DNA from 4 places in the Weizmannia agrestimuris genome. Region 1 is predicted to be linked to each of the others. Evidence: predicted binding sites of a transcription regulator. Region 1 holds the regulator's gene; each other region holds the start of a gene.
The links. The regulator Rex, encoded in region 1, represses fermentation and respiration genes when NADH is low (regulators of the CRP and FNR family bind a similar motif). The targets are predictions, from matches to a motif close to TTGTGAAATATTTCACAA.
Positions count from the first base shown of each region.

Region 2: a site for Rex is predicted at 5,411-5,428, ahead of qoxA (cytochrome aa3 quinol oxidase subunit II). Genes of this name have one in related genera too.
Region 3: a site for Rex is predicted at 5,651-5,668, ahead of NFR98_RS02780 (L-lactate dehydrogenase). Genes of this name have one in related genera too.
Region 4: a site for Rex is predicted at 4,694-4,711, ahead of ric (iron-sulfur cluster repair di-iron protein). Genes of this name have one in related genera too.

Region 1 is NZ_CALPDC010000031.1:26,058-33,524, forward strand. Features, by position in the region: gene NFR98_RS11545 (CPBP family intramembrane glutamic endopeptidase) at 278-1,006, shown strand; gene NFR98_RS11550 (YdiK family protein) at 1,006-1,200, shown strand; gene tatC (twin-arginine translocase subunit TatC) at 1,237-2,001, opposite strand; gene NFR98_RS11560 (redox-sensing transcriptional repressor Rex) at 2,152-2,835, opposite strand; gene NFR98_RS11565 (ABC-F family ATP-binding cassette domain-containing protein) at 3,150-5,069, shown strand; gene tsaD (tRNA (adenosine(37)-N6)-threonylcarbamoyltransferase complex transferase subunit TsaD) at 5,372-6,388, opposite strand; gene rimI (ribosomal protein S18-alanine N-acetyltransferase) at 6,389-6,844, opposite strand; gene tsaB (tRNA (adenosine(37)-N6)-threonylcarbamoyltransferase complex dimerization subunit type 1 TsaB) at 6,847-7,467, opposite strand, start outside.
Region 2 is NZ_CALPDC010000003.1:51,439-58,905, reverse strand. Features, by position in the region: gene tagH (teichoic acids export ABC transporter ATP-binding subunit TagH) at 1-229, shown strand, start outside; gene NFR98_RS02830 (SDR family NAD(P)-dependent oxidoreductase) at 437-1,180, shown strand; gene qoxD (cytochrome aa3 quinol oxidase subunit IV) at 1,358-1,642, opposite strand; gene qoxC (cytochrome aa3 quinol oxidase subunit III) at 1,642-2,250, opposite strand; gene qoxB (cytochrome aa3 quinol oxidase subunit I) at 2,247-4,196, opposite strand; gene qoxA (cytochrome aa3 quinol oxidase subunit II) at 4,221-5,147, opposite strand; gene NFR98_RS02805 (HAD family hydrolase) at 5,493-6,152, shown strand; gene NFR98_RS02800 (LCP family glycopolymer transferase) at 6,206-7,117, opposite strand; gene NFR98_RS02795 (hypothetical protein) at 7,339-7,467, shown strand, end outside.
Region 3 is NZ_CALPDC010000003.1:41,698-49,164, forward strand. Features, by position in the region: gene NFR98_RS02760 (YhgE/Pip domain-containing protein) at 1-1,587, opposite strand, end outside; gene NFR98_RS02765 (HD domain-containing protein) at 1,782-2,330, opposite strand; gene NFR98_RS02770 (hypothetical protein) at 2,434-2,736, opposite strand; gene NFR98_RS02775 (3D domain-containing protein) at 2,865-4,079, shown strand; gene NFR98_RS02780 (L-lactate dehydrogenase) at 4,436-5,374, opposite strand; gene ppc (phosphoenolpyruvate carboxylase) at 6,458-7,467, shown strand, end outside.
Region 4 is NZ_CALPDC010000050.1:9,697-17,163, reverse strand. Features, by position in the region: gene NFR98_RS13845 (HD-GYP domain-containing protein) at 1-800, opposite strand, end outside; gene NFR98_RS13840 (hypothetical protein) at 1,349-1,822, opposite strand; gene NFR98_RS13835 (NADH-dependent flavin oxidoreductase) at 1,966-3,084, shown strand; gene NFR98_RS13830 (YceI family protein) at 3,725-4,261, shown strand; gene ric (iron-sulfur cluster repair di-iron protein) at 4,770-5,474, shown strand; partial or broken gene NFR98_RS13820 (IS1182 family transposase) at 5,911-7,428, shown strand.

The DNA.
Region 1 (7,467 bases):
TAATTCCTTGCTTTTTTGCAAGTCTCTCATCCAACTTTTTTTATTTTTTTCGGGCCCTGCATCCTTTAAAGAGCCCCGTCAAAGGATGCCGGTTGCGCGCCTCCATTTCAGCCGCTTGCCCTTTTATAAGTATGCTTGATCACCATCCGGATATGCAACTGAAAAGGCTGGCTCTGCGCACGGCATTTGAACCCCGCCCGGTTCAATAGTACAATGAACATATTGGACGAATTTGCGATCCTTTAAACTTTGAACTGGCAAGAAAGGAAAAGAACGCGTGAAAAAAGAGTATGTGTATATTCTCGTGACGTACATCCTTATGCTGCTGTCCGGCGCCGTCGGGTATCCGTTGCTCTACTATGCCGGGGTGAACGTTTTCCACGAACCGGCAGACAGCATGCGGACATTGACGCCCCCGCTTTGGACCGTCATCAGCTTTATCATCGGGCTGATCATCGTCCTGTACTTTTTAAGAAAAGCCGCAAAGAAAGAAACAGACCGGACTGAACCGCTTCCGGCCGCGCCATCCGCCATATGGGCAATAGGCGGCGTCTTTCTTTGTTTCTTTGCCCAGACTGCAGCCGCGATCATTGAATCATTATTCGGTGCCCCGGCTGCCTCCAACAATACGCAGCAAATCATGGCGCTGATTGAAAGATTTCCGCTCGTCATCCTCATCAGCTCGATCGCAGGGCCGATTCTCGAGGAAATCGTTTTTCGGAAAATCATTTTCGGCACGCTGCGCAGGCGCTTTTCATTCCTTTTATCCGGTATTGTCAGCTCGGTTATTTTCGGACTCGCGCATACCGAACCGAGCCACTTGTTTTTATATTCCCTTTTAGGGCTGACGCTCGCTTATTTATACGAGAAAACAAACCGGATCACCGTTTCCATGTTTGCGCATGTTTCCATGAACACGATTGTGGTCGTGAGGCTGCTTTTGCACCCGTCCGTTCTGCAGACATCCGTACATGAAATTTACAGCTCAATTGGAGGACTTCTATAATGAGACCACTTTTTTCAGGGATTGTAAACTGCCTGCTCGGGGCTTTGTTCACTTATTTTGCCATTCAGCAGGTACAAGTGGGCGGCTGGGGCTTTTTTTCTTATTTACTGCTGTTGATTGCAACATTGGATCTGGGTTCCGGCATCAGGCTGATCTTTCTCCATTTCAAGCTGAAAAACTCAGTGAAAAAATAAAAGCCGTTTTCCGGCTCCGTCCGGAAAACGGCTTTCTTATTCAGAAGCAATCGTCTGTTCATCCATTGGCATTTCTTTTGCCGCTTTTTTGGCATTGCGGTACGCCATTTTCGAAATCAGTGTGCTTGCTTCATACAGCAAAACGAGTGGAACAAAGGTAATCAGCTGCGAAAACACGTCCGGCGGGGTGATGATGCCGGCAGCTGCAATCAAAGCAAGATACGCATATTTTCTTACCTTTTTCAACAGTCTCGGCGTAATGATGCCAAGCCGGGTCAGAAACAGGACCACGACCGGCATTTGGAACACAAAGCCAAACGGAAGCGTGATCTCTAGCAGAAACTGAATATACTCCCGGATCCCGATCACCGCACGAATGCCCATTTCATTTGACAAGCCCATCATAAACTTCACCATCAGCGGACAAAGCACGAAATAGGAAAAAGAAACGCCGGCTATAAAAAGCAAGATGGAAACAGGAATGTAACTTAATGTCAGTTTCTTTTCTTTCTCATACAGCCCCGGGCTTATAAACGCCCAAAGCTGGTACAAAATCACCGGCAGGGTCAATAGGCATGCGATCACAACCGAAACTTCCATAAAAACCTTAATAGGATCGGTTACCCTGAAGGCATTCATCGTGAACATGCCGGCATTTTTGGCATGCTGCAAATAACGTATAACAGGTTTTGCGGTAAAAAAGCCAACAACCAGGGCAAACAGAAAGAAAATGAGAACGGTAATTAACCGCTTTCTCAATTCCTGGATGTGTCCGGTAACCGGCATTTTTTTCGTATTCATCGCCGTTCCCCTTTAAGTGCCGGCGTTGAATCCGCCCTTTTCCCTTTGCACGCCACAGCCAAATCCGGCCATTGCCATTTGCGCCTGCATTCCGTTTTCAATCGGGCCACCCCCTGTACCCACTATGATAACGGAAAAAAAGCTTTTTGGCTATGGCTTCGCAACCGGCTCTTTTGTTTCTTTCAAATTTTCTTCATCATTTGAATAATGTTTTAAAAAATAGATCAGTGCCTGTAGTTCCACGGCCAGGTCAATATGATGGACGCGGATATCCGGCGGCACGTTCAGCCGGGCAGGTGTAAAGTTTAAAACGCCTTTTACATTTGTACTGGCAAGCTCGTCTGTCACTGCCTGGGCACTGGAAGCGGGGACCGTCAAAATCACAACCGTCACATCTTCCGCGCAAAGCCGTTCTCTTAATTCGTCCATGCTGTAAACAGGCACATTGCCAACATGGCTCCCCACCTTCCCGGGGTCATTGTCAAATGCCATCACAATCCGTGCGCTGTTATTCTTCGAAAAATTGTAATTCAAAAGGGCTGTACCGAGGTTCCCAACGCCAACCAGCGCTACATCTGTGATCTCATCCTGGTTCAGCGTCTTGCCGAAAAAAGACAATAAATATTTTACATTATAACCATAACCTTTTTTTCCAAGTGCCCCGAAGTAGGAAAAATCCCTGCGTATCGTAGCGGAGTCGACTTTCACCGCTTCACTCAGTTCCGCCGAGGATACCCTTTGCTTGCCAAGTGTATATAAATTTCTCAGGTACCGGTAATATAATGGAAGCCGTTTTGCAGTGGCTTGCGGTATTTTTACTGATTCATCCTTCATGTGAAATCCCCCAAGTTGAAAGCTTAAGTTTTTTGTGCTGTTGGTTCCAATCGTGCGTCCATTCCAGAATGGCAGCGCTGCCATTCTTCATTATAATATTACTCCTATCTGAGCAAAGAAAAAATATGTTTTAAAAAAATGCCTGCATGCGTCTTTTTCTCTCTCCAACTATGTTAAATATATCACAAGTAAGCATTTTTTTCATGGGTTTTTACGAATTTATGTGAAAAGTTTTTTGACAAATTCCGATCACGCCGGTTGAGTTGCAGTTCGCCTTCCTGTACACTTACAATGGTATAGAGGTGAACATAAAGATGATGTTGCTGCAAGTTCAACAAGTCACAAAATATTATGGCGCTGAACTTATTTTATCGGATATAAAATTAGAAATTCAAACAAAAGACCGGATTGCCTTGGTCGGGAGAAACGGGGCCGGCAAATCGACCCTCCTGAAAATCATCGCCGGCCAGCTTTCTTATGATGAAGGTTCCATCATTATGCCGAATGGTGTCGAAATCGGTTATCTCGCCCAAAATACCGGACTCGAATCGGATCTGTCCATTTGGGACGAAATGATGTCGGTTTTTAAAAATTTGCTGGATATGGAAAAACAGCTTCGCGAATACGAACAAAAAATGGCCGACCCTAAGATTTATAACCGCCCGGCGGAGTATGAAAAAGTGCTGCATGCTTATGATACTTTGCAGACACGTTTTAAAGATGAAGGCGGATATCAGATCGAAGCGGATATCCGGTCCGTTCTGCATGGCTTCCGTTTTGACCAGTACGACTACAACACCCCGATCCGGACATTAAGCGGCGGGCAAAAAACACGCCTTGCATTGGCGAAATTGCTGCTCACAAAGCCGGACATCCTCATTTTGGATGAGCCGACAAACCATCTCGATATCGAAACGCTCACCTGGCTGGAGCAATATTTACAAGGCTATGAAGGCGCCATTCTGATCGTGTCCCATGACCGTTATTTTCTGGATAAAGTCGTCAACCAGGTCTATGAAATTTCAAGGCATTCCATTAAAAAATACCACGGCAACTACAGCCGGTATCTGGAACAAAAGGCCGCCCAGTACGAGCGAGAGGTCAAACAATATGAAAAGCAGCAGGAAGAAGTTGCGAAATTGCAGGCATTCATCCAAAAAAACATTGCCCGTGCCACCACGACAAAGCGGGCGCAAAGTAGGAGGAAACAACTGGAAAAAATGGAATTGATGGACAAGCCGCTTGGCGATGAAAAATCTGCCCGGTTTTCGTTTGAAATTGCCAAACAAAGCGGGAACGAAGTCCTTCATGTCCGGGATGCTGCCATCGGCTACGACGGGGAGCCGGTTGCCAAAAACATCCATCTTTCAGTCAAAAAACAAGACAGTGTTGCCCTTGTCGGCCCGAACGGCATCGGCAAGTCAACGCTTTTGAAATCGATTATCCGGAGAATCCCGCTGATATCCGGCACGATCGAATATGGCTCCAACGTTATGACCGGCTATTACGATCAAGAACTGGCCGACTTATCTTCCAATAAAACGGTCCTCCGGGAATTATGGGATACATACCCGCTGAAAACAGAAAAAGAAATCCGCACGGCACTCGGGAATTTTCTTTTTTCCGGCGATGACGTTTTAAAAACCGTCTCATCCTTAAGCGGCGGCGAAAAAGCCCGGCTTGCCCTCGCCAAATTGATGCTGGAAAAGGCGAACTTTCTAATTTTAGATGAACCGACAAACCACCTTGATTTGGACAGTAAAGAAGTACTGGAAAATGCGCTCATCGATTACCCGGGAACGATTTTGTTCATTTCCCACGACCGCTATTTCATTAACCGGATTGCCACAAAAGTGGTGGAGCTCTCGCCGGAGGGAACCCGTGAATTTCTCGGCGACTATGATTATTATGTGCAAAAAAAAGAAGAAATGCTGGAAATTGCACGCCTGGAAAACACGAAACAAGAAAAGGTTAAAGCGGAACAGCCGGCGAAAAACAACTACCGGCAGGATAAAGAAGCAAAAAAACGCGAGCGGCAAAAAAAGCGGAGGATTGAAGAAATTGAAACAAGAATTGAAACGTTGGAAACAGAAATTCATGACCGGGAAGAAAAAATGGCCGACCCGGAAATCTTTCAGGACCATATTAAAATCCGCGAGCTGACAGAAGAACTGGAGCAACGGAAATTGGAGCTGGACGCGCTGATGGAAGAATGGGCAGAACTGGCGGAGTAATGTTTGGACCTGTGTGGAAATTTTCTGCACAGGTTTTTATTTTGGCATCTCGCGCCATGCACAGATTTATGCACAGGCGGTATATTGATTTCTTGCTTTCCAAAACGTTTTTCCACAAAATCCACAATTATCAACAGATTTATCCACAATACCCACAACCTGTCCGGAAAAATTTTAAAAGTTTTACACAAGTCCAATCATTTATCAACAACTTTTCCACAGATTGTGCACAATTCCCCTGCATATCTCCAAAAAAACCGGTGTATGGACGATTCCCATACACCGGTTTTTCACAACCCTGTTTAAAAGTTTTCAATGTCCAGCCCGGGATAAGCATTTAAGTCAAGGGAGCTTCTTTTTCCCTTTTCAAAAAGCACCGTCCCGCATGCGGCAATCATCGCCGCATTGTCTGTGCATAACTGGATCGGCGGGATGCGCAACGCCACTTCAGGGAGATCCCGGAATGCTTCTGAAAGGGCAGCGCGCAATCCTTTGTTCGCGGCAACACCGCCGGCGACCAGCACTTCTTTGACGCCAAACGCTTTTACCGCCTCCACGGTTTTACCGACCAATACATCAATCACACTTTGCTGGAAGCTTGCGGCCATATCTTCAGGCCGGATGCTTTCCCCGCGCTGCGCGGCATTATGGAGGGTGTTAATGACGGCTGATTTGAGCCCGCTGAAACTGAAATCATAAGTCCCTTCCAGCCAGGATCGCGGCAAATCAACATTTGGCTTTCCTTCATGGGCAAGCCGGTCAATCTGCGGACCGCCCGGATAAGGAAGGTTCAACGTTCGTGCTACTTTGTCATAAGCTTCCCCTGCCGCATCATCTCTCGTTTCGCCGATTACTTCAAACTCGGCATGGCCCTTCATCAGCACAAGCTCCGTATGACCGCCTGAAACGACAAGCGCAAGCAGCGGAAACTTCATTTCATGCCCGATCCGGTTCGCATAAATATGGCCGGCAATATGATGGACACCGACAAGTGGAATCTGATGCGCGAAACTGAGCGCCTTTGCGGCATTGACGCCAACAAGCAACGCGCCCACAAGCCCGGGCCCTTCTGTCACGGCGATCGCATCCAGGTCTTTAAAAGCCGCGTCTGCCTGCTGCATCGCTTCCTCAATGACAATGGTAATTTGCTCGACATGGTGGCGGGATGCAAGCTCTGGCACCACCCCGCCGAACCGTTTGTGGCTTTCAATCTGGGAAGCGACCACATTGGAAACAATTTCCGTCCCGTTTTTAATGACAGCTGCAGCCGTTTCATCGCAGCTCGTTTCTATGCCTAATACCAACAAATCTTTTTCCATTTATAAATTCACCCACATCACAATTGCGTCTTCATAATTATCCGTGTAATAGCCTTTCCGGATGCCGCCTTCCCGAAATCCGAGCTTCCTGTATAAGGAGCGCGCAATCATATTGCTGACGCGTACCTCCAGGCTGAGCGTTTTGGCATGGTTCAATGCGGCGTAAGCCATCACATTTTTTAACAGCGTCTCTCCCAGTTTCCGGCCTCGGTACTCCGGGAGCACCGCAAGATTGGTCACATGCGCCTCATCGACAATGACCCACACGCCGCAATAACCGATAACCTTTTCATTCTCGACAAGCACAAGATACATGGCAAAATGATTATGAACCAGTTCGTTGTAAAATGCTTCACGTGTCCACGGCATTGTAAAAGAATGCATCTCCACATTGTAAATTCCGTCCAAATCTGCAAGCGTGGCTTTTCGCAGCGTTATTTTCCCCGTTTTTTCCATTTTTAGTGACTCTCCCGTTTATGCTTTTCAAGCCATTTGGCTTCTGCCTCTACTAACCGTATGTAATTTGGAACGAAAGTGTGTATCTCCGCGTCCGGTTCATCCATCCCAAGCCTGGCCAGTTCGCCCGGCCTCGGATTATGCAGGGTCCAATCTGCTACCGCCATTTTATCTCCCAGCTTCTTCGCAAGAACGGCTTCATGAAGGGCAACATGCTGGCCGATCAATAATACGGGCGCCTCAAGCGCACTTAACCGGGTTCCCCATTCAGCGGATGATACATTGCAATCTTCCACTACTGTTTGCAAAACCCCGTTTTCATAGCGGTACAAACCGGTATAAATCCGCCCTCTGCGCGCATCAAAAAGCGGGGAAATATACCCGTCAAAATAACGGCCGGACGCCGCCAACAACTTCAGGCTGGAAACCCCCACCAATGGAATTTGAAGGCTCCAGGCCATCGTTTTTGCGATCGTGACGCCAATCCGTATGCCGGTGTAAGATCCGGGCCCTTTTGCCACCACAATCTTATCCAGCTCAGCCGGTTTTATCCCGCATGTCTCCATGACCTCCTGCACAGCCGGCATCACGCGGACACTATGATTTTTTTTCAAGTTTGTCAT
Region 2 (7,467 bases), on a different contig from region 1:
GATCTTTTTCATCAGCCACTCCATGGGCCAGGTAAAGAAATTTTGCGAGAAAGCGATGTGGCTGGAAGCAGGGGAAATTAAGCAATACGGCGCGATTGATGATGTCCTGCCAAATTATGAAAAATTCCTGAAAGAATTCAAATCGTGGCCGAAAGAAAAACAGAAAAACTTCAAACAGATGATTCTCGAAAAACGGAGCAAAGAAAGAAAAGAAAAAGTGGCAGAATAAGGAGGCGGCTGCCCGGAATGCTTGTTGCGTGCTGGGCAGCCGCTTTTTGCTTACCGGGATTTTCGCTGGAAAACCGGGAGTGGCGGCTGAAGAACGATTCCAGCCAGGCAAAATGTTTTTCGTAAAAAAGATATCAAGAATTGACAGCGCTTACTTTAAAGCGGTATAGTGAAAATGTGCACATACTCACAATGGGAGGGAATCATAATGGCCAGCTTAGAAAATAAAATTGCAATTGTCACAGGCGGCGCTTCCGGAATCGGACTTGCAACCGCAAAAGCTTTTACGGAAAAAGGGGCGAAAGTGGTCATTTCCGATTACAACGAAGAAAGCGGCAAAGCGGTTGAAAAAGAACTCAAAGAAAAAGGGGCGGATGTTTGCTTTATTCGTGCCGATGCATCTGATGAACAGTCCGTCGCCGATCTTATCGCAGAAACCGTCAACCGGTACGGCAGAGTGGATATTATGGTGAATAATGCCGGCATTGGCGTCATGGCTACAACCCATGAACTGAGCTTTGAAGACTATCAAAAGGTTATTTCCGTCAATCAAAACGGTGTATTTTTCGGTTCGAAATATGCCATCCGTGAAATGTTGAAAACAGGCGGTGGCTGTATTGTCAATACATCCTCTATTTTAGGGTACGTCGGCGAACCGGGCGCTTTTGCCTACAATGCAAGCAAAGGTGCCGTCAACCTGATGACAAAGTCGCTGGCCCTTGAATATGCATCAAAAGGCATTCGCGTGAATGCAGTGAACCCGGGGTATGTTGAAACCGGTATGGTGAATAAGGAAGCACTCGGTGACTTTTATGACGGCCTGGTCGCAAGGCATCCGATCGGCCGGCTCGGGCGTGCGGATGAAATCGCCCATGCCATCGTATTCCTCAGTGAAAATGAATTTGTAACCGGCATTGCCCTGCTCGTGGACGGCGGTTATACAGCGCAATAAGTGCGGCATAACCAGCGCCAAAAGGCATCCATCCGGTCCGGGTTGATACCGGTTGATGCGTTCAAGCCATAAACCGGCCCTCGGGAAGAATCGCCGATTTGGCCGTATTTGCAAATGCGTCTGTCCGGACAAGCCATAAAAAAACCTGCATCCGCTAAAAGGATGCAGGTTTTTTGGTTAAAAGTGCATAACCCAGATGGTTCCGTAAACAACGACGATCGCAATGATGATGCTGTAGATCATATTGCTGACATTGATCTTTCCGTTTTCGCCTTCTTTGACGTGCATGAACATAAATAATTGCACGCCAGCCTGGAGGAAGGCAAACAATCCGATTGTCCAGATGATCGCCGTTTTAGAAAGGTTGGTATATAAAGCAACATACAGTGCCAAAAGGGTCAATACGATTGAAAGCAGAAAACCGATGACATGGCCGATCGGATATTTTGAATGATGCTCCATTATTTCATCAACCCTCCTAAATAAACGAAAGTGAAGATAAAGATCCAGACAACATCAAGGAAGTGCCAGTAAATACTTACAACGAAAAATTTGCGTGCCGTCATCGGCGTTAAACCACGGCGGATCAGTTGTATAATAATCGATATTCCCCATAAAATCCCGAGGGAAACGTGGCATCCGTGCGTTCCGAGCAATAAATAGAATGCGGAAAGGAATGCGCTTGTCGGCAGTGTTGCCCCATCATGAACGTACGTGACAAATTCATTGATTTCAAAGCCGACGAAAGTTAAACCGAGAAGAAGGGTAACGATAAACCAGCCGAGCATCGCGCCTTTATTCCGGTTGCGCATATTGAAGACGGCAATTCCGCATGTAAAACTGCTTGTCAAAAGGACAAAGGTTTCAATCAGGACACCTTTGAGCTCAAAGATGTCCTGCTGAACAGGCCCGCCTGCTGTTTGGTGCTGGAGTGTGAAATACGTTGCAAACAGCGTTGCAAACAAAGTGATTTCAGCCGCCAGGAAAACCCAGAAACCGAAAATGGTTAAACGGTCCTGATTGCGCTGGTATTCGAGTGGCAATGATGTATCCAAATGTTCGTCGCTCATCGTTTTACACCTCCTGCTCTTGTATTTTCTGTGCGAATGATTTCTTCTACACTGATATAGTGCCCTTTATCCGGGTCAAACGATCTCCACGCAAGGCAGCCGAGCATCATCAAACCGCCGAGAATGGCGAGCCACCACCAGGACCAGACAAGGCCGAAACCTGCAAGTCCCATCGATACAGCGGAGAAAAATGGCATTGCCGAGTTATTTGGCATATGGATCGGTTTGTACTCTTCATCCCGGTAAATCGGTGTGCCGTTTTCTTTGTATTCTGCGAACGCATCAAGTGTAGAGACAACCGGCTGTTTCGCAAAGTTATATTCCGGAACCGGTGTAGGGGTTGCCCAATCTAATGTGCGGCCATCCCAAGGATCACCGGTCGTGTCGCGAACGCCATGTTTAATGCTGTAAACAATGTTCCAAGCCAGGACGAGGAACCCAATCCCCATGATATAGGCACCTACTGTAGAGGCGAAGTTCCAACCTGTCCAGCCAAGTCCTGCTTCATACGTGTACATCCGGCGCGCCATTCCGTCGAGGCCGACAAAGAATTGCGGCAGGAAGCAAAGGTTAAAGCCGACCATCCACAACCAGAACGTAATTTTGCCCAGTTTTTCATTCAGCATATAGCCGAACATTTTCGGATACCAGTAGTGGAGCCCTGCGAAACATGCATAGGCGACTGCCGGAATCAATGTATAGTGGAAGTGGGCAATCAGGAAATATGAATTGTGATATTGATAGTCTGCTGCTGCCATGGAAAGCATAACACCCGTAACCCCGCCGATCAAAAATGTCGGGATAAAGGCAAGCGACCAAAGCATAGGCGTTGTTGTTCTAATTTTCCCTTTATGCAATGTAAAGATTTCGTTAAATAATTTGACACCCGTTGGTATCGCGATAATCATCGTTGAGATCGAGAAGAACGAGTTTACGACGGATGTGTTCCCCATTGTAAAGAAGTGGTGAACCCATGTGAAATAACTGAAGAATGCGATACCAGCCATCGCAACGACCATGGAGGCATATCCAAACAATCGTTTACCCGAGAATGTAGCGATAATGTCCGCGTAAATCCCAAGAGATGGCAGCAACACAATGTACACTTCCGGGTGGCCCCAGATCCAGAACAAGTTTGCCCATAACATCGGGCTGCCGCCTGAACCCATGGTAAAGAAGTGTGCGCCGAAAGTACGGTCAAACGTTACTTCTGCCAAAGCCACTGTCAAAACAGGGAAAGCAAAAAGCACGATGATAAAAGTAATCAAAGTAGACCATACGAACATCGGCATTTTCATTAATGTCATGCCCGGCGCCCTCATTTTCAGAATCGTGACAATGAAGTTCACGGCTGTTGCCAGTGTCCCGATCCCGGAAAGCTGCAGGCCCATTGCATAATAGTTGTTTCCGACACCTTTTGTAAATTCCGGGCCTGCAAGCGGGAAGTAGTTCGTCCAGCCGGCAGTAGGGGAACCCCCGATAATAAATGAAATATTAAAGAGGCACATCCCTGCAACCATTGCCCAGAAGCTGAATGCGTTCAAAAGCGGGAAGGCAACATCGCGCGCCCCGATTTGGAGCGGAACAGCAACGTTAATCAGGCCGAACAAAAACGGCATCGCCATAAATAAGATCATGACAACCCCGTGGGTCGTAAAGATCCCGTCATAATGGTTGGCATCAAGCAGATGCTGGTTCGGCAGTGCAAGCTGTGTTCTCATCATTAAAGCATCGACACCGCCGCGGAATAACATTAATACCGCAACGATAATGTACATAATCCCGATTTTTTTATGGTCAACGGTTGTCAGCCATTCTTTCCATAACCATTTCCATTTCTTGAAATAGGTTAGAGAAAAGATCACAGCGGCCGCGCCAAGTGCCATGCCAACTTCGGCGGCATATATGGCCGGTTCACCGGTGACGAAAAAATCACTAAGTTTCACACTGTTTTCCTCCTATTCCAATGATTATTTTCCGCCCATATCCATACCGGACATATCGTGGTGGTGATGGTGATTTTGTTTCTCACCTTTTTCCGATTCTTCATAATAGCTTTTTTGTTCATCCGGTTTATCCCATTTTAAATGGGTTCCCGTGTAAGTCTGTCTTCCTACGAGGCCTTCTTTTTTAATCAGTTTTTCATAATCCGATTTTTTCATTTGAGGCGCTCTGCTTTTGACTTCCTTCACCCACGCATTAAAATCTTTCGGTGTTTGGGCCAACACATCGAAGTCCATCTTTGCAAAGCCTTCCCCGTTGAAGTTTGCGTTTCTTCCTGTATATTCGCCAGGGTGGTCTGCAGCCAGAATCAGCCTCATCGTCATGTTCGGCATCGTATATTTCTGTCCGCCAAGTTCAGGGATCCAGAAAGATGCCATCGTACCGGATGATGTCAATTCGAAATTGATTGGCCGCCCAGCCGGGATGTTTACATAGTTAACGGTTTCAATGCCCTGTTCCGGATAACTGAAAATCCATTTCCATTCCGATGACGTGACATAAATCGTTAAAGGTTTTTCGCTTTTCATGGATTTTGGCGTTTCTTCAACCGAATAGTTTGCTTTAACGGTTGGAATGGCAATGGCGATAATAATCAGCACCGGGATAATGGTCCACACCGTTTCCAGCACTTTATGGCCGTGGATTTGCGGCGGTTTATAATCAGCCGGCAGACGCGACGCCCTGTATTTTATCACCATATAAAGATACAACCCAAGGACAACGACGAATACAAAGGCCATTAAGATGGATGAGTAAACAATCAAATGATATTGTTCCCGCGCCATTGGGCCTTGTGGGTCGAGCACTGCAATTTTGGTGTCACATCCGCCGAGCAAAAAGAGCGATGTGAGGGACAAAAGCAGCACCAGCTTCCAAGGTAGTTTCCTCAACACATTTTTTCTCTCCTTCCGGTTTGGTAAAATAGTGTACAAATAAAAGCAAATGAAAAAAAGGTGGTACTTTTATTTTTTCACCTTTATTATGGTGCTAACCTATTTTACAATAAAAAGATATAGATGTATTGTCTTTTACCCTTATTCCGCCATGTTTCATAAAAATTTCATAAAAAGTTCATATATTTTTCATAGATTTGTCAAATACTGGCATTATCCAGAAATAATTTACAACTTTGTGAAGGAATACGGTATTTAATATTTTGGAAAAGATTTCAAAACCATTCCGGGAGGAAAAGTGTTTTTAACGTATAATGTTAAGGGAAACAGAAAGGGGTTTTACGGATGATAAAAGCTGTGATTTTTGATTTCGACGGGCTGATTATGGATACGGAATCGGAACACTATGAAGCGCTTTGTGAAATTTTTCGCGGCTACAATTGCGAGATGCCGCTTGAACTATGGGGAAAGGGGGTAGGCACGCATTCGGGTTTTAAGCCGTTTAAATATCTTGAAGAGCAGATCAAAAAGCCGCTTGATACAGAAAAACTGGACCACGAGCTGGAGGAAATGTTTTTAAAACGGCTCGAAAAAGGCGCGGCCCGCGAAGGCGTGGAAGATTATTTAAAGTCGGCCAAGAACCTCGGGCTTAAAGTCGGACTGGCTTCAAGCTCTGACAGGAAATGGCTGCACCGCTATTTGCGCCAGCTTGGCCTTCTCGCTTATTTTGACTGCATCAAATCTTCCGATGACGTTGAAAAAGTCAAACCGGACCCTGCTTTGTATTTGAAAGCGGCCGGCTGTCTCGGCGTGGAACCGGAACAATGCCTCGTCTTCGAAGATTCGCCAAACGGGTCGCTTGCGGCAAAACGCGCCGGTATGGCATGCGTAGTCGTCCCGAACCGGGTAACAAAAGACCTCAAGTTCGGCGAGATTGACCACCGCCTCGGGTCAATGGCAGAAACGCCGCTTGAAGAAGTAATCCGGTTTATTGAAAGCCGTTGACAGAACAACCCGCTTCTGCATGCCGGAAGCGGGTTGTTTGTTTCCACTATTCCTTAGTCACCAGACAGATTTTCTTCCAGCATTTGCGTGACTTTTTCTTTTTCAGCATCTGACACCGCCAAATAATAGATCCCGTCAAAGTTGGCATCGGTGCCTTTTACTTCATACTCGGTAATGTTTTTGGCGGCATTCCGGTAATTTTTCTCAATCGTAAGCATGTCATTAAACGTCATATTTGTTTTGACATTGTCGCCAAGCGTATCAAGGATACTGCTGTATTTTGCCACAGAAGAAATGCTGGTTGCTTTCCGGATCAGCGCCTCGATCACTTTCCGCTGCCGTTTATTGCGGCCAAAATCGCCTTCCGGATCAAGATGGCGCATTCTGACATAGCCGAGCGCCTGGGCTCCGTTCAGATGAATTTCCCCTTTTTTGTAATGGTACCCTTTTTTATAGTACCCTTCGTCATGCCAGTCAATTGTGTTGTTGACGGTAATGCCGCCAACCGCATTGACCAGTTTTTTCAGGGCCTGCATGTTGATTTTCACATAATAATCCATTTGGATACCGGTAAAGTCCTCAACGGTCTGCAGTGCCATACTGGTTCCGCCATATGCATATGCAGCATTGATTTTGTCATAGGTGCCGCGTCCGGCGATCAGCGCCCTTGTATCGCGCGGGATGCTGACGAGCTGTGTCGTGCCTTTTTTCGGATTAATGGTCATCACAATGATGGCATCGGAACGGCCGGTGTCATTTGCACGTTCATCCACACCGAGCAGCAAAATGGAAATCGGCTGCCCGTTCTGGCTTGAGATGCTTTCATTTGAAGTGCCTGCCAGCGATTCATGCATTTTATTAGCCGCGGCTTTTGCCGAGTGATAAACATAATAGGCGTAGCCGCCACAGGCGATGACCAGGATCCCAATTAGGCTTAAAAAGGACATCAGGATTTTTTTCTTCATCGATGGCCCTCTCTTTTTTCGTCATATAATTGTTTATTATAGCATGATTCGCTACGCTTGAATATCCTTTTTTGTCGATTCCCATCATATCCCGGTTGTATCAGGCATGGCTGTGCTGCCGCTTTACAATCATCCGCATTTTGAAAAGAAAGCATTAAGAAAAATTTAAGTTTGCGCCCCATAATGAAGCCGGAAAGCAGAACAGATGGTTCCTGTTAAAATTGGAAAACAAAAAAGGAGAACATAATGATGAAGAAGTGGATATTGCAGCCGTTTTGATTGTTGCGGCCATCGGGGGAGGGCCGCTTTTCTATGTAAAAAGCAAGGCAGACCGTGCAGACGCAAGCACA
Region 3 (7,467 bases), on a different contig from region 1:
TACCAATAACATTGCCCCCACCCAAAAAGACAGGACCGTATAAAACGGAGCCATACCCGCACCGTAATTTTTGATAGGGTATAGCACTTTTTCTTTCAGCGATACCGGCTGCTTTAAAAATCCGCTTTCTTCCTGTGCATCGTTCTTCAGCAATTGAATCCACTGATCTATATTGCCCTGTTTTTCAAACGACCGGATTTTATCAGCCAGTTCCCTGATTTTTCTCTCAGCAGCCGGCAGTTCCGTTTCAGCCGTTTTCAATTTTGCCTTCCCGATTGCAAGCCCAGTTTTCGTATCGCGGAGAATCGCCTGGATATCCGGCAGGCTGCCTTCCAATTTCTGAAACAGTTTATTTGCTTTTGCACTGTCCTGCCCGGCTTGCGCCACAAATGTTTTTAAATCCGCGGCGATGTTGGCACCATCGTTTCCAATCAGGCTGCCTGCAATGACCCCGGCACGGCCGGCTTCTTGCTTTAGATCTGCCTGCAATGCTTCCGGCAGCAACCCGTTATGGGCCTGTTGGAGAATTTTCCCGTTTAGGTCCTGCTGTTTTTGAAAGGATTGGCTGAGTGCAGTAAACCGGGCTGCCATACGCTTAAGATGCTCCGAACCGGTTTCTTCAGCAGCGGTTCGGAGCAAATCACTGAACGCGTCAGAGATCTGTTTGCTATTTTGCAAGATCATCATATTTTTTGGCGCTGTTTCTGCAATTTTCGTTTTGTCCGCCAGCATACTCACCTGGTTCGAGACAGCAGGGGCGGCATTCAGTGCTTCCAGTCCGGTTTTGATCACGGTATCCGTCTGCTCAAGCAAACTTCCAGTGTTTCCAAAAAAGCGGGACATGTCCCCTGAGACGGTTTTGCCGTGTTTTGCAAGCAGCAGGACATCGGGCATCGCGCCTTCTGCCTGTTTTCTTACTGCGTCTGCTTTCGTAATATCCCGATCTGCCGTCCTGATGATCCGGTTAAGCTCCGGAATGTCTCCCTCCAATCTAAAAACCCATGCTTTAAAATTTTCAATATCCGGCAAATCCCTTTCAAGTTCAATGCCGATTTGATTAAACATTGTAAAAATCGCTTTGCTAACGGTTTTTACAAATTGCGCACTAATTTGCTGTGTAATGGCAGACGCACCCGACCCTGTTATTTTAGGCGCAATCGCATTGATTTTTTCATTAACGGTATAAGTAATGACCGGTTTCTCCGGCTTATCACCCAGGATGGAAGCCAGTTTTTCCGAAAAATTTTCCGGGATGGTCAGGCTCGCATAATATTCTCCGGTCTTTACGCCGCGTGCGGCTTCCTTCTCCTGCACAAACCTCCAGCCGAGCGCTTTATTTTGTTTCAACTTTTTTATAACTTCATTCCCGGCGTGTACTTTTTTTCCGTTGATCGCTGTCCCCCGGTCCAAATTCACAACGGCTACCGCAATTCCTTTTGTGTGGCCGTATGGGTCCCAGGATGCCTTGATGTTAAACCAGGCATACAATGATGGAAGAATGATCAAGGCGGCAATGATCAGGCTTGCTGCCCAGTTTGTTGTCATTTTTTTCAAATCAGTTGCATAAATCTTCCATACCTTTTTCATTGGCAGCCTCCAAGTGTTGTTGTATCTTTATGTTTTCCAACCGCTTGAGCTGTCATGTACACGCAAAAAAGCCTGTGCGTCTCCGTTTTCGCACAGGTAACGTTAATATGATGAATGAAGGCCGGTGCCCATATTCGCAGTTTTTCAAGCAACAAGTCCGTTATTTCACCGGCAATGTCTTGCCCTGCACTTATTCATGTCCGGATAACGCCGAAAACCTGCTTTATTTCCGACTGCAGCTGCTCCAGTAAAGGAAAAGAATGGTGCAACGCAATAGTTTCTGCAATCTTTCTATAGTACCATTCCTGTTTTTCTTTTCCACGGCTGAACGCATTCCACACGCTTTCCCCGCTTTTTCGCAATTCTTCGTGTATCGTTTTCAAGTTATGGAGTTTATCTGCGCATATGAGCATACAAATTTCCTCTTCTGCCGTTTTTAATCGCTCGATGGTATGCTGCTTCCGTTCCTCCCACCGCACATTTTTAGGCGGTTCAGTGCAGGCTTCAACAATCCGGGCAACATTGCTTCCAAACTCGGCTTTTATCTCCTCGTTTGTCACCGCAGTATCTTCAACCGTATCATGGAGAAGCGCTGCTGCGACCACTTCTTTGCGGCAGCCTTCTTTTAAAAGCATCATGGCAACCGCATACGGATGCACAATATACGGCAGGTCGGACGCTTTCCGGTATTGGCCTTCATGTGCTTTTGCCGCAAATTCAATTGCTTTTTCCACCATTTCCATTAGAAATTCCTCTCTTCATACAAAGCTGCTTTTATCATCATACCAAAACGGCGCGGCTATACATGAATGAAAATCGAAAAGCTCAGCACTACTTTTGGACTTCTTAAACATCAAAAGAATCCTTGACCGGCACAAAGGCACAGAATATTCCTTCCCATCCTGTCTGAATTGAAAAAGAAGCTGATCCCTGCTTCTTTTTATCTATTTTCTTTGCCTTTACCCCCTCGAATTCTTTTATGTTATCACTTTTTCCCACTTCTCGATATGCTTTATCCGACCATTGCTTGAGCACAGTGATCTGCCGCTGTACCCGCTTTATTTCTTTTTGCTGCTTTTCATACGCCCGTTTCTGCTGACGGAGGCAGAAGTCTAATAACTGCCCACCATCAGCCGAAAAAGCACCCAAATCTATCTTTTCCCTTTTTCACATGATTTGAGTCCGTTTTCATTCTCGTAATATGAATTTAATCGTATTGTAATCTTCCTTTCTACCTATTTGTGTTATAACAAGAGTACGGAGAAGGGAGTTGTCTTATGCACTTAAAAAGGCGAATTGCAGTTATGGCGTTTGCCATATTCGTTGGCACGGCACAACTAAATGCCTATGCAGAAACAGATCAAGGTTCCTTACAGAAAAAATTGGATGAAAATACGCAAACCATCCAAAAGAAAGAATCGGAGAAAAAAGCCGTCGAAAGCAAAATGGAGAATTTGCAAAAAGACTGGAATACATTGCAATCGTCCATTCAAAAAAATAAAGATAATATCGCAGCAACCGAAGCGAAAATCCAGTCAGCAAAAGATTCTATCGAAAAGAAAAAAGAGGAAATTGTAAAGCTGGAGGACCAAGTTTCTGCACGGGAAGGCGTGATTAAAAAACGCCTCGTTGCCATGCAAAAAAACAACCAATACGACTATGTGATTGAAACGATTTTAAACGCGGAAAGCATTGGCGACCTGATCAACCGGGTCAGTGCAGTCGCGACCCTGCTGAACGCTGATACAAGCCTTTTGGATCAGCAAAAAGCAGACCTTGCGAAAATTGAAGCCGATAAAAAAGCCATTGCAGACCAGGAAAAAGTGCTCGAACAGGAGCAGGCAAACTTAAAAAGCAGCCAAGCAAAACTGCAAACAGATTTAAAAGAAAAGGAAAAGGCATTGTCGGGACTAAAATCGAAGTATGACAGCATTCAAAATGAGTTGTCACAAGCGGAACAAAAACAAACCGACTTGAATACAAAAATCAGCAACCTGCAAAAAGAAATAAAGGCACAGCAGGCGGCTGCAAAAGCAAGGGAAGAAGCCCTCGCAAAACAAGCACGCGATGCTGAAGCCGAAAAAGCAGCAGAAGTGCAAGCAGAAAAAAACGCAGAAGCACAAGCGGATAAACCAGCGGAAGCCGGCGCCAAGAAAACGGCCGGAACCAAACCCGCCGCATCTGCCGGCCACAGCACGCCAGAAGGCAAATCCTTTTATGTGACGGCAACATCTTATAACCATGAAGATACGAAGTCGGACATTACTGCTACAGGATATAACATTAAGAAAAACCCGAACATGAAATTGATCGCTGTCGATCCGTCGGTCATTCCGCTCGGCAGCAAAGTCTGGGTTGAAGGATACGGGGTTGCCATCGCAGCCGATACCGGTGGTGCCATTAAGGGCCATATCATCGATGTCCTGATGCCGAACAAAAAAGCTTCCATCGCATGGGGGCGCCGTACGGTCAAAGTGATCATATTGAATTAAGAAAAAGCAGCCTTGAACCGATTCAAGGCTGCTTTTTTATATCCACCTATGGGGTCCCGTATAAAATGAACTTAAGTTTTTACATCAAGCCCGAGCACCAATTTGCATGAAGGAGGCAGCTGCGATATTTTGGTCAGTTTATTAAAGTAAATTTCAATTGTTCGCGTCAAAATCAATGATCATCATGGCTTCCGGCAACACACAGAGAGTAGGAATCTTTAGTTCAACTTGTATAGCATAAATTTAGAAGCGGACACGGAACAAACGTGAACATTTTCGGCAGTCCTTTTCCAGGCAGGCGCCGGGATTTTTTCCAAAGAAAAAGCCGGGCCTCCCATGAAGCCCAGCTGGCATGCTTACAATACAGGTGCCATCGTTTCTTTTAATACTTTAACAGAATGGCTAAATTGTTCCTGTTCTTTGTCGTTCAGCTCGATTTCAACCACTTCACGGACGCCTTGGCGGTTAATAACGGCAGGAACACCAATGTACACATCGCTGTTTCCGTACTGGCCTTCCAAAAAGGCAGAGACTGTCAAAACACTGTTTTCATTGTTCAGGATCGCTCTTGTGATCCGAGTCAGAGACATCCCGATGCCGTAAAATGTGGCCCCTTTTCGTTCAATGATATGGTAAGCCGCATCTCTCGTGTTGACAAAAATATCATCTAATGTTTTTTGGTCAATGGTTCCCTTTTGCAGATAGCTTTCAATGGTGTCATAACCGATCGTTGTATGGCTCCAAACCGGAAGTTCCGTGTCGCCGTGTTCGCCGATAATTGCGGCATGGACATTGCGCGGGTCAATTCCGAAGTGGGCGCTCAAAGAGTTGCGGAGACGCGCGGAGTCAAGCACTGTGCCCGAACCGATAACATGTTCTTTCGGCAGGCCGGACTCTTTCCAAGTTACATATGTCAAAATGTCAACCGGGTTGCTGGCAACAAGAAAAATCCCGTTAAAGCCGCTGTCCATGATGCTCTTAATCATGCCTTTAAAAATTTTTGCGTTTTTGGCAACAAGATCAAGCCTTGTTTCGCCCGGTTTTTGCGGGGAACCTGCCGTAATGACAACAAGATCGGCAGTGCCGCAATCGGAATAATCGCCTTTCCAAACGCGGGTCGGCGTAGGCGCAAATGGCAGGCCGTGGTTCAGGTCCATGGCTTCCCCTTCTGCTTTTGCTTCGTTAATATCGATTAAAACAAGCTCTTCTGCAACACCCTGATTAATCATGGCGTAGCAGTAACTTGTACCAACTGCACCCGTTCCAACCACTGCAATACGATTGACCTTTTTCATGTATAATCTTCCTTCCCATCAAAAGTAAAAAATATATCCACTGTATGAAAGCAGTTTTGCAAGCCCGGCATGGCGGGCCCCTATCCAGTCTATGGATATTGTGCCAACTCCTAATGGATTCCATACTGCTTTTCCTTTAAAGCAGGACGATTAAACTTTTGCAGCAAATGCTGCCATACGGTTTGTGAAAGAGATGGACGGCATGCTCTTTTATGACTGAAATTGATCGTTCCGTTCATTTTCTTTTCTTCCACATGGGTAAGTATACCACTATTTTTGTGATCAGATTCACATATTTTATGGCGAAAATTTGAAAATTCACCTGCCTGCATGAAGGAAAATGACGGTTTTTCCGTTATTATCCGTTTACATTTTTCACAAATGATTTTATTTGAAAAGGTCAGATATGTAAACGGTATTCCCTTTTGTGCGCACTTTCACAAATTGACCCGGGCAGAGAAATGAATGGCTGATCCCACCCAAATGATTGAATGCCTGCTCTGTCCTCCAAAAACGCAGAATCTGCCCGCTTAAAAAAAATCCGCATCACATGCATGGAAGCGTGGACGGCAGACATCGACAAAAACGCAACTGTCCAGTCATTCAATTGCGCATCATAAATGGACGTGATGTGGACAGCCAGTACGCCGAGCATAATAAAGCCTCACATAAAATCAATTTCATATAAATGCACTTTTTTCAAAGAAAGCATCTCCTTTTCTCTTCATACCGGCTGCTTTATTTGTACTCTAACAACGATTTCTTAATTTATTATTAAAGAAGAAAAAAACGGTTTCACCGCCAATTCTTTTCTTCCCATCCCCGGTACTTGCCCCGCAAAAAACACGAATGATATTTACCGTTGACTTTTAATTGTTCGCATTTTATCCTTAATTTATCCTTCTATGTAGGGAATGTTCCTTTGCTGTTTTTTAATTTTATAAAGTATTAGACTTTTTTCATTTTACAAGTATAATAATAAGTATCATTTTCTTTGTGCATTTTTCTACCAAATGAAAGGAGCGATTATCCTTGCATCAAATTGATGAAAAGAAAGCACCCCGGATGGCACTGCAGGCAGACATGGATTTTCTCGCCGGGCTGCTGGATAAAGTGATCCTATTTGAAGGCGGCGAAGCATTGCTCAAAACGATCCAAAATATTCGCTCCCTGGCACAAAAAGCGAGGGAAACAGGCGATGAGGCTTTCTACCTTCAATTAAAAAAAGAAATTACAGATCTGAATTCGCCAGAACGCCAGGAAGTCATCCGCGCCTTCTCTACCTATCTGCAATTATTTAATATTACCGAGCAAAATTTTAGGATTAAGCGCCGGCGGGAGTACCAATCGGAAGATACAGACCAGGTTCAACCGCGTTCACTTGAAGATGGCATCGAAACGCTGCGGAAAGAAAAAGTGCCGGCTGAAATGGTTGCAGAACTGCTGAACAGCTTATCGCTTGAACTGATTATCACGGCACACCCGACAGAAGCAACAAGGCGGACCATTCTGCAAATCCACAAACGCATTGCAGATCTTTTAAAAGCGCTCGAATATGCAAACACCCGTTACGAGAAAAAAGTCATTGAAGAAACGATTTTGAATGAGATTACCATTTTATGGCAAAGTTCCGAAATCCGCGAGAAAAAACCGTCCGTTCTCGACGAAGTGAAAAACGGGCTTTACTATTTCGACAATGTCCTGTTCGACGTGCTGCCGCGCATACACGAAGACTTGGAAGACTATCTGCACGAATCGTACGGACAGCGATTTAAAGTCCCTTCCTATCTTCATTTTGGCTCGTGGATCGGCGGCGACCGGGACGGAAACCCGAACGTGACCGCGGACATCACCTGGAAAACGCTCGAAATGCAACGTGAACTCGTATTGGAAAAATATAAAAAGTCGCTTACAACACTCCGGGAGCTCCTCAGCCATTCTTCCAAAAAAATAAGCGCCAGCCATGCCCTGCTTGCGTCTGTGGAAAGCGAAGAAAATACAATGCCGGCTGCAAAATTATGGCCGACAAAAGATGAAATTTACCGCAGAAAACTGACGATTATGATCCATAAACTGGAATGTGTGGGGAAAAA
Region 4 (7,467 bases), on a different contig from region 1:
GCGTCCGCCATTAATTCGTCAATTGCAAAAAACACCGGCTGCCTCCTGCGGTATGCGCGGTTGGAACAAATGGCGTCAAACGTATCCGCCACCGATAAAATTCTGACAAGAAAAGGAATGGTTTTCCTGCCATCCGGATAGCCTGAGCCGTCCAGCCGTTCATGGTGCATTAGGGTCCCTTTTAAAATCATCGGGTCGAGCGATGTTTTCTCAAGCAGCCGGTAACCCGCTTCCGGATGCTTCTTGATCAAGGCAAACTCTTCATCTGTTAGTCTTCCCGGTTTATTGAGAATTTGCGGGTCAATGGTGAACTTGCCAATATCGTGGAAAAGCCCCATTTGCGCCAGCAGGCTTTGCTTTTCAGGATCCAGCTTCAAAATTTTCCCAATATTGGCAGCGATCAGCCCGACATGGATACAGTGTTTGAACAAATATTCGTCAGCGGAGAAATGCTCCATTAGTTCCAAAATAGACGTCCGGGTCGTAAACACTTCTTTGTAAAGCTTGCGAAAATTTTTTTCCATACTCTCCACTTCTGCATCACAAAGGGTTGTTTTCACTTGAATGATGCGCTGGAGTTCTTCCATTTCATGGTAAATACTCTCATATAATAAGTCATGGAAGATCCCGGGCACTTCGGTGGCAATGCGCCTGCCGTCCAATTCCGGATCGCGCAGGACTTCATATTTATTTAAAATGGCAGCGAGCCTTTCTGTAAGAAACGTCCCTTTCCGCAGCAACAGGACGCCGCTATTGGAGTACAAATCTTCTTCTAACTTTTCCCCTTTTTGAAACACCATTGAAAAAGCTCCCCTTGAACGTACTTTTTTTACATTTTAACACAGGAAATGTTAGTGAAAAGGAGCCTTTCCGATTTTTCTTAAAAAGTTCATTTATGTTCCGCTGCCTGCCATGATTTTCGACTTCAAACAACGGACCATCTCCGCACAATTCTCAAACGGGGAGCAACTTTGCTTTTTTGAATTTCCACCTCATTTCAAATTTCTCGTACTTTCCCGCGTTTCAGAAGATCAAGCCCACGCAATATCCCGTTCTACTTCAATTTTTGGCGCGGGTTTCCTACTTCAAAAAACAAAATCCTCTCCAGACAGACATCGGGCTTTGCATGGTTGCTTGATATTCCGTTTTTTCAGCTTCCCGCCGCGCTTTCTGTTTCAGAAAACAGACCGCTCCCACGCAATTTTCGAGACAAACGGGCATCGGCTTTGCTTGGATTTCCGTATCTATTTCAGCTTTCCAGTCGCACTTCCTGTTTCGGAAAAAGACTTCTCCCAAGCAATTTCACGCAACAAATGGGCATCGGCTTTGTTTGGATTCCGTTTCTTTTTCAGCTTTCCGCCGCGCTTTCCTGTTTCAGAAAACGGATAACTTCCGCATAGTTTCCCGTAACGAGCGCCGGGTTTTGCAATGATTCCTCTATTCTTTTTGTATCATCCGTTTCGACGAGAACAAATCCGGGAAACGCCTGCAGCTGGATCAACGGATTAATGCGACGGATATCTTCATATTGATAATGCAGCTCTAAGGAGACATGATCCATTTCAAGAAACGGCACATGCTCTTCTTCATGCCAATCTTCATCTGTCACAACGATCAAAGTATAATAGCGCTGGTTTTCCGCTGCCCGTGAATTGCCTTTTTCACTGATGATCCTGTCAACGCAAATCAGGCCGCCCATTATGATGAACGCGAATACAGCGTACAGCCATAAATGGGACAACAACAGCAATACCGCTGTAATCAACGAAAGGATACTCAACCTTTTTGCCACCATTTGAAGCAGTAAAAGGACATCACTCATCATTCACGTCTCCCAATTCATGATGTAAAAAATACTTTCCTATATGATATGCCTGCATGGTTTGATCGGTGCTTTTCATTTTCGTTTTTTTACAGATTGGAACATAATAAAAAAGCGAAAGCAACCAGGAAAGGAGCATGACCATGAGCAAATACGATAAACTGTTTGAACCCATTACGTTTAAAAGCGGCGTCAGGGCGGAAAACCGCATCGTGATGGCGCCGATGACCCATTATTCCTCGAATGATGACGGCACGATTTCGGATGCTGAGCTGCGTTATTATGCAGAACGTGCAAAAGGGCCGGGGATGGTCGTGACGGCATGTGCCAATGTTACGGAAAACGGCAAAGCGTTTACCGGGCAACCTGGCGCACATACAGACGAAATGGTTGAGAGCATGAAAAAACTGGCACAAACGATTCAGCAAAACGGTGCAAAAGCGGTTGTGCAAATCCACCATGGTGGCCGCGAATGCCCGGCTGAACTCGTGCCGGGCGGAGATGTTGTGAGCGCGAGTGAAACAGATTCGTCAGATGGCAGTGTCCATGCACGCGCGTTGACGGGAGAAGAAACCGCTGAAATTGTGAAGGCATTTGGCGAAGCAACACGCCGCGTGATCGAAGCCGGTTTTGATGGCGTTGAAATTCACGGTGCAAACGGCTATCTGATTCAACAATTTTTCTCCCCGTATACGAACCGGCGTGAAGACGAGTGGGGCGGCAGTCTGGAAAAACGGCTTGCATTCCCGCTTGCTGTCGTCGATGCTGTGAAAAATGCGGTGGCGGAATATGCAGACCGGCCGTTTTTAGTCGGATACCGCTTATCCCCGGAAGAACCGTACGAACCGGGGATTACGATGGATGACACGTTCGCGCTTTTGGATGCGCTGATGGAAAAAGAGCTCGACTATGTGCATATTTCCCTGCAGCACTTCTGGTCTAAAGCCCGCCGCGGCGGTGAACCCGGCCGTCCGCGCATGGAACAGATCGTGGAACATGTCGCAGGCCGCGTGCCTTTGATCGGCGTCGGCTCCCTGCACACAGGAGACGAGGTTTTGAAGGCAATGGAAACCGATGTACCGCTTATTGCCCTCGGCCGTGAGCTTGTCATGGAGCCGCATTGGGTGGAAAAAATTAAAGCCGGCCAGGAGGATGCAATTCAAACCGCGTTAAGAAAAGACGACCGCGAACGGCTCGTTATTCCGGAACCGCTGTGGAAGATGATCATCTCAACGCCGGGCTGGTTCCCGTTTGCAGAATGACATCTGCATGTTGCACGGCATTGTCAAAGAATGAATGGCTGCGCTTGCGAGGCTCGGTTGATACACGAATTGAAGTTTACGTAATGGTCAAGGAATGAATGGCTTTGCCGCGAAGCTCGGTTGGCGATCGAATTGAGCATACGCAATTGTCCAGAAATGATTGGCTGCGCCGCGAAGCTCGGTTGACAACTGAAGTGAAGCATATGTAATGGTCAAGGAATGAATGGCTGCACCTGCCTAATCTGGCCTAGAGCTAGAGCCGGAGTATATGGATGCGATGGAATGGGCATCATTATATATAAGTTGGCATGCAATTTTTGGGCTGGAATTACCTACCTTCTCCAGTTATTGATTGACACGCATTGCTGCGGGTTTTCAGCACGCGGCTTTTGCGCGACTTACGGCGTGCCCGAATTGGTTCCCGCAAACACCGTTAACAATGCAGGATTCTGCCTGGTGTAAGAACCACTATACTGCAAAAGAAAGTGCAAAAAGCACCATTAACATGCAGGATGTTGCCTACCTGCTGATTCAGAAACCGAACCCTTTTTTTAAAAGGGTTCGGTTTTCTTGACTTTTTTAACTTACGATATTAAACTAAGTTACGAAAAGTAAGTTTTAAAAACAGGAGGAATTTAGGATGACAAAAACAAAATGGGCAGTTGACTATGCACATAGCACCATTGATTTCACAGTAAAACATATGATGATTTCAAAAGTAAAAGGGTCTTTTCAAAATTTCGAAGCCGAAATCGAAGCTGATCCCCAAGATTTAACGGATGCAAAAGTTTCTTTTATTGTTGATGCCAGGAGCATTCATACGAAAAATGATGACCGCGATAATCATCTTCGTTCTGCTGATTTCTTAGATGTTGAACAATATCCGAATATTACATTTGTTTCCAAGTCGGTTACAAAGGCAGGGGACAATGATTATAACGTTACCGGTGATTTAACGATTCATGGCGTGACAAAAGAAGAAACATTTAAAGTCACATTTGAAGGGATTTCGAAAAACCCGATGAGCGGCGCGGAAACAGCCGGCTTTAGTGCAGAAGGGACCGTAAAACGGAGCAATTACGGCCTTACTTGGAACGCAGCCCTTGAAACAGGCGGTGTCCTCGTTGGCGATGAAATCAAATTTACGGTGGAATTAGAAGCAAGCAAAGCGGAATAATTGCGGAGGCGCCAATTTAGATTGGCGCTTTTTTCTTTGGGCAGATCATGCTTCTTATGGCCAAGGTTTTGGGATGCTTTTTTTCTATTAAATAACATAGCCGGGCTCTAGGTGAAGAAAGACCGTCTTTTTTCCGCGCTTCCTTAACTTAGACGCACTCTATGTGAAGAAAGGACATCTTTTTTTCGTGCTTCCTTAACGTAGACGGGTTCTATGTGAAGAAAGGCCGTCATTTTTCCACGCTTCCTTAACAAAGACGCACTCTATGTGAAGAAAGGCTTTCGTTTTTCCACGCTTCCTTAATGTAGACGCCTTCTATGTGTAGGAAGGCCGTCATTTTTCCACGCTTTCTTCACATAGACGCACTCTATGTGAAGGAAGGCCTTCGTTTTTTCGCGCTTCCTTAACATAAATAAGAACTTTCCTCAATTGCTGTGATGTGCATCACAAATAAGCAGGTGCTGATGGTTTATGATGAAGGCAGCAATGAAATGGAGGAGTGAATTCGATGGAACGTTTTACAACGAGCCAGACTGTCGGGGAAATCGTAACCTTATTCCCAAAAGCGGCGGATCTGTTTAAAGCAAATCGTATCGATTTTTGTTGCGGCGGCAATGTGTCTGTGAAAGAAGCTGCGGAAAAGCGCAACCTATCAGCAGATGAACTACTTGATGCTATTTGCAACCTTTATGGCCAATATGCCGGAAAAGGCACTGAGCAAAATTGGAATGAAGCGGGCTATACGGAAATTGTCAACTATATTCAGGCCACCCATCACGCGTTTTTGCGCGAGGAACTGCCAAACTTGAGCCCGTATGTAACAAAAGTGATGCGTGTCCACGGCGGCAACCACCCGCATCTCATCGAAGTGCATAAACTGTTTAACCAATTAAAAACAGAACTGCTGGAGCATACTGAAAAAGAAGATACCGAACAATTCCCGGCCATTCGTGCATACGAAAGCCTTCCAACTGCCGCTAACCTGAAAGCCGCGACAGCCGTTTTGACCGATCTTGAAACAGAACATGCTGCTGTCGGGGAAATTTTGCACCGGCTCCGCGAAATTACGAATGACTATACGTTGCCGGAAGGGGCATGCCGTACATTCCAGCTCGTATACCACCGCCTTGAAAATTTTGAAAATGATACATTCCAGCACATTCACCTGGAGAATAATATTCTATTTAAGCGGTTGCTCGAAGAAGCCGTTTGACTTTTAAAAGGGGCGGTTTGCTTTTTATTTTTCTTTCCTGGCCCCGGGGAAAGACAACTCGTTGCGCGTGCGTTCCTCTTTTGTCGTTTTGAGACCTCCAAAAGAACAGTTTGCTCGGATTCCAGCTCTCTTTTGTCTTTTTGAACCCCCCAAAAGGACAATTTGCCCCGGGTCCGGCTTTCTTTTGTCTTTTTGAAACCTCCAAAAGGACAGTTTGCCCGGATTCCAGCTCTCTTTTGTCTTTTTGAGACCTTCAAAAGGACAATTTGTACGGATCCCAGCTCTCTTTTGTCTTTTTGAGACCTTCGGGACCACTGAAAAAGTCAATCTGAAAATTCAAAATAATTATATGTACAATAAATTGAAAAAAAATACCCCCAGTATTTGGTATAATAAAGTTATACTACAAACCAAAACCAAACTGGGGGTATCTATCATGCTTAAAGAAAAAGATAATCAATTAAGCATCTATTCCATATTATACGATAAAATTCCTGAAAATCATACACTTAAATTATTAAGAGATGAAGTGGATTTTAGTTTTATCAATAAAATGCTTGAAAAAACTTACTGTAAAGAATATGGAAGGCCAGCAAAAGAGCCCGAACTTATGGTTAAAATCTTGGTGTTACAAAAACTCTATGACTTATCTGATGAGAAAGTTATAGAAAATTGCTCATTAAACCTTGCATATATGTATTTTTTAGGAATCAATCCGGAAGACGACCTCCCTCACCCAAGTCTTTTGGCAAAATTTCGTAAAAGTAGATTAGAAGGCAATCTCACTATAGATGAAATTATTATTGAAATCATAAACCAATGCATTGAAAAAGGAATTTTACAAAAGGTTTCTGGTATAACGATTGATTCCACTCATACAGAAGCCAACACCAAAAAATATAGACCGGAACGAGTCATGAAACAATTAGCGAAAAAAATCTTTAAAACCGTTAAAGAAGAAAACGGAGAAATACCAAGTGAAATCAACCAAGAAATCCCTGATTATAAAGAAATAGAAAACCATGATGAAGCTAGAAAAACAATGAAGTCCTATCTTGAAGAAACGGTATCAAAGGTAGAAGAACTAGTTGAACTGGAGAAAGCACCTGAAACAAAAGCACTCGTTAATAATGCGAAAGAAATTTTAGCAGACCCGAAGTTTATGGAGCAAAAAGGGGTACGATCGATTGTCGACCAAGAAGCGAGAATAGGGTATAAAAGCAAAAATGATCCTTTCTTTGGTTATAAAACGGAATTTATGATGACAACAGAAGATCGAATGATTACAGCTGTTCATACTGGTAATGGAGCTTATGTGGATGGAACGAAGTTTGATGAATTATTAGAGTTAACCAAGAAAACGAGAATAAAAATACCAGAAGTATATGGTGATAAAGCCTATTTTAAAAAGCCAATCTTAGACAAAATCTCTGAACTTAAAGCAAAGGCATACATCCCTGTAAGTGAAGCTGCATATCGCATAGACGAAGAAAGATTCAGTTATAACAAAGATTCTGACGAGTGGTTCTGTAGTCAAGGAAACAAAACAATCAAAAAGAAACACTATATAAGAAAATGTGGAAAAGAAACGTATAATTACTATTTTGACAGAGAACAATGTAGAAATTGCCCAATGCGAGAAGTTTGCATAACCGGAAAAACAGTCGGAAAAGTATTAGGGATCGGAATCAACACCCCAGAATTTTATGAGTATAGTCAACAACAGAAATCGGAGGGATTTAAAGAGAAGTATAAAAAAAGAGCATGCCAAGAAGGGAAAAATGGCGAAATGAAGAATTTCCACGGGTTAGATCGTGCCAAATGGTACGGTCTAAAAAGCATGGGCTTACAAGCCAAGCTAACAGCCTTGGCAGTAAATTTAAAGAGGATAGCCGCCATACTATCCTCTAAAAAGGCGAATTATAGCCAAACATTTGTCATTTTTACTAATTTCTATGGTAAAGAGTACCATTTACAGAAAATTTCTTACACT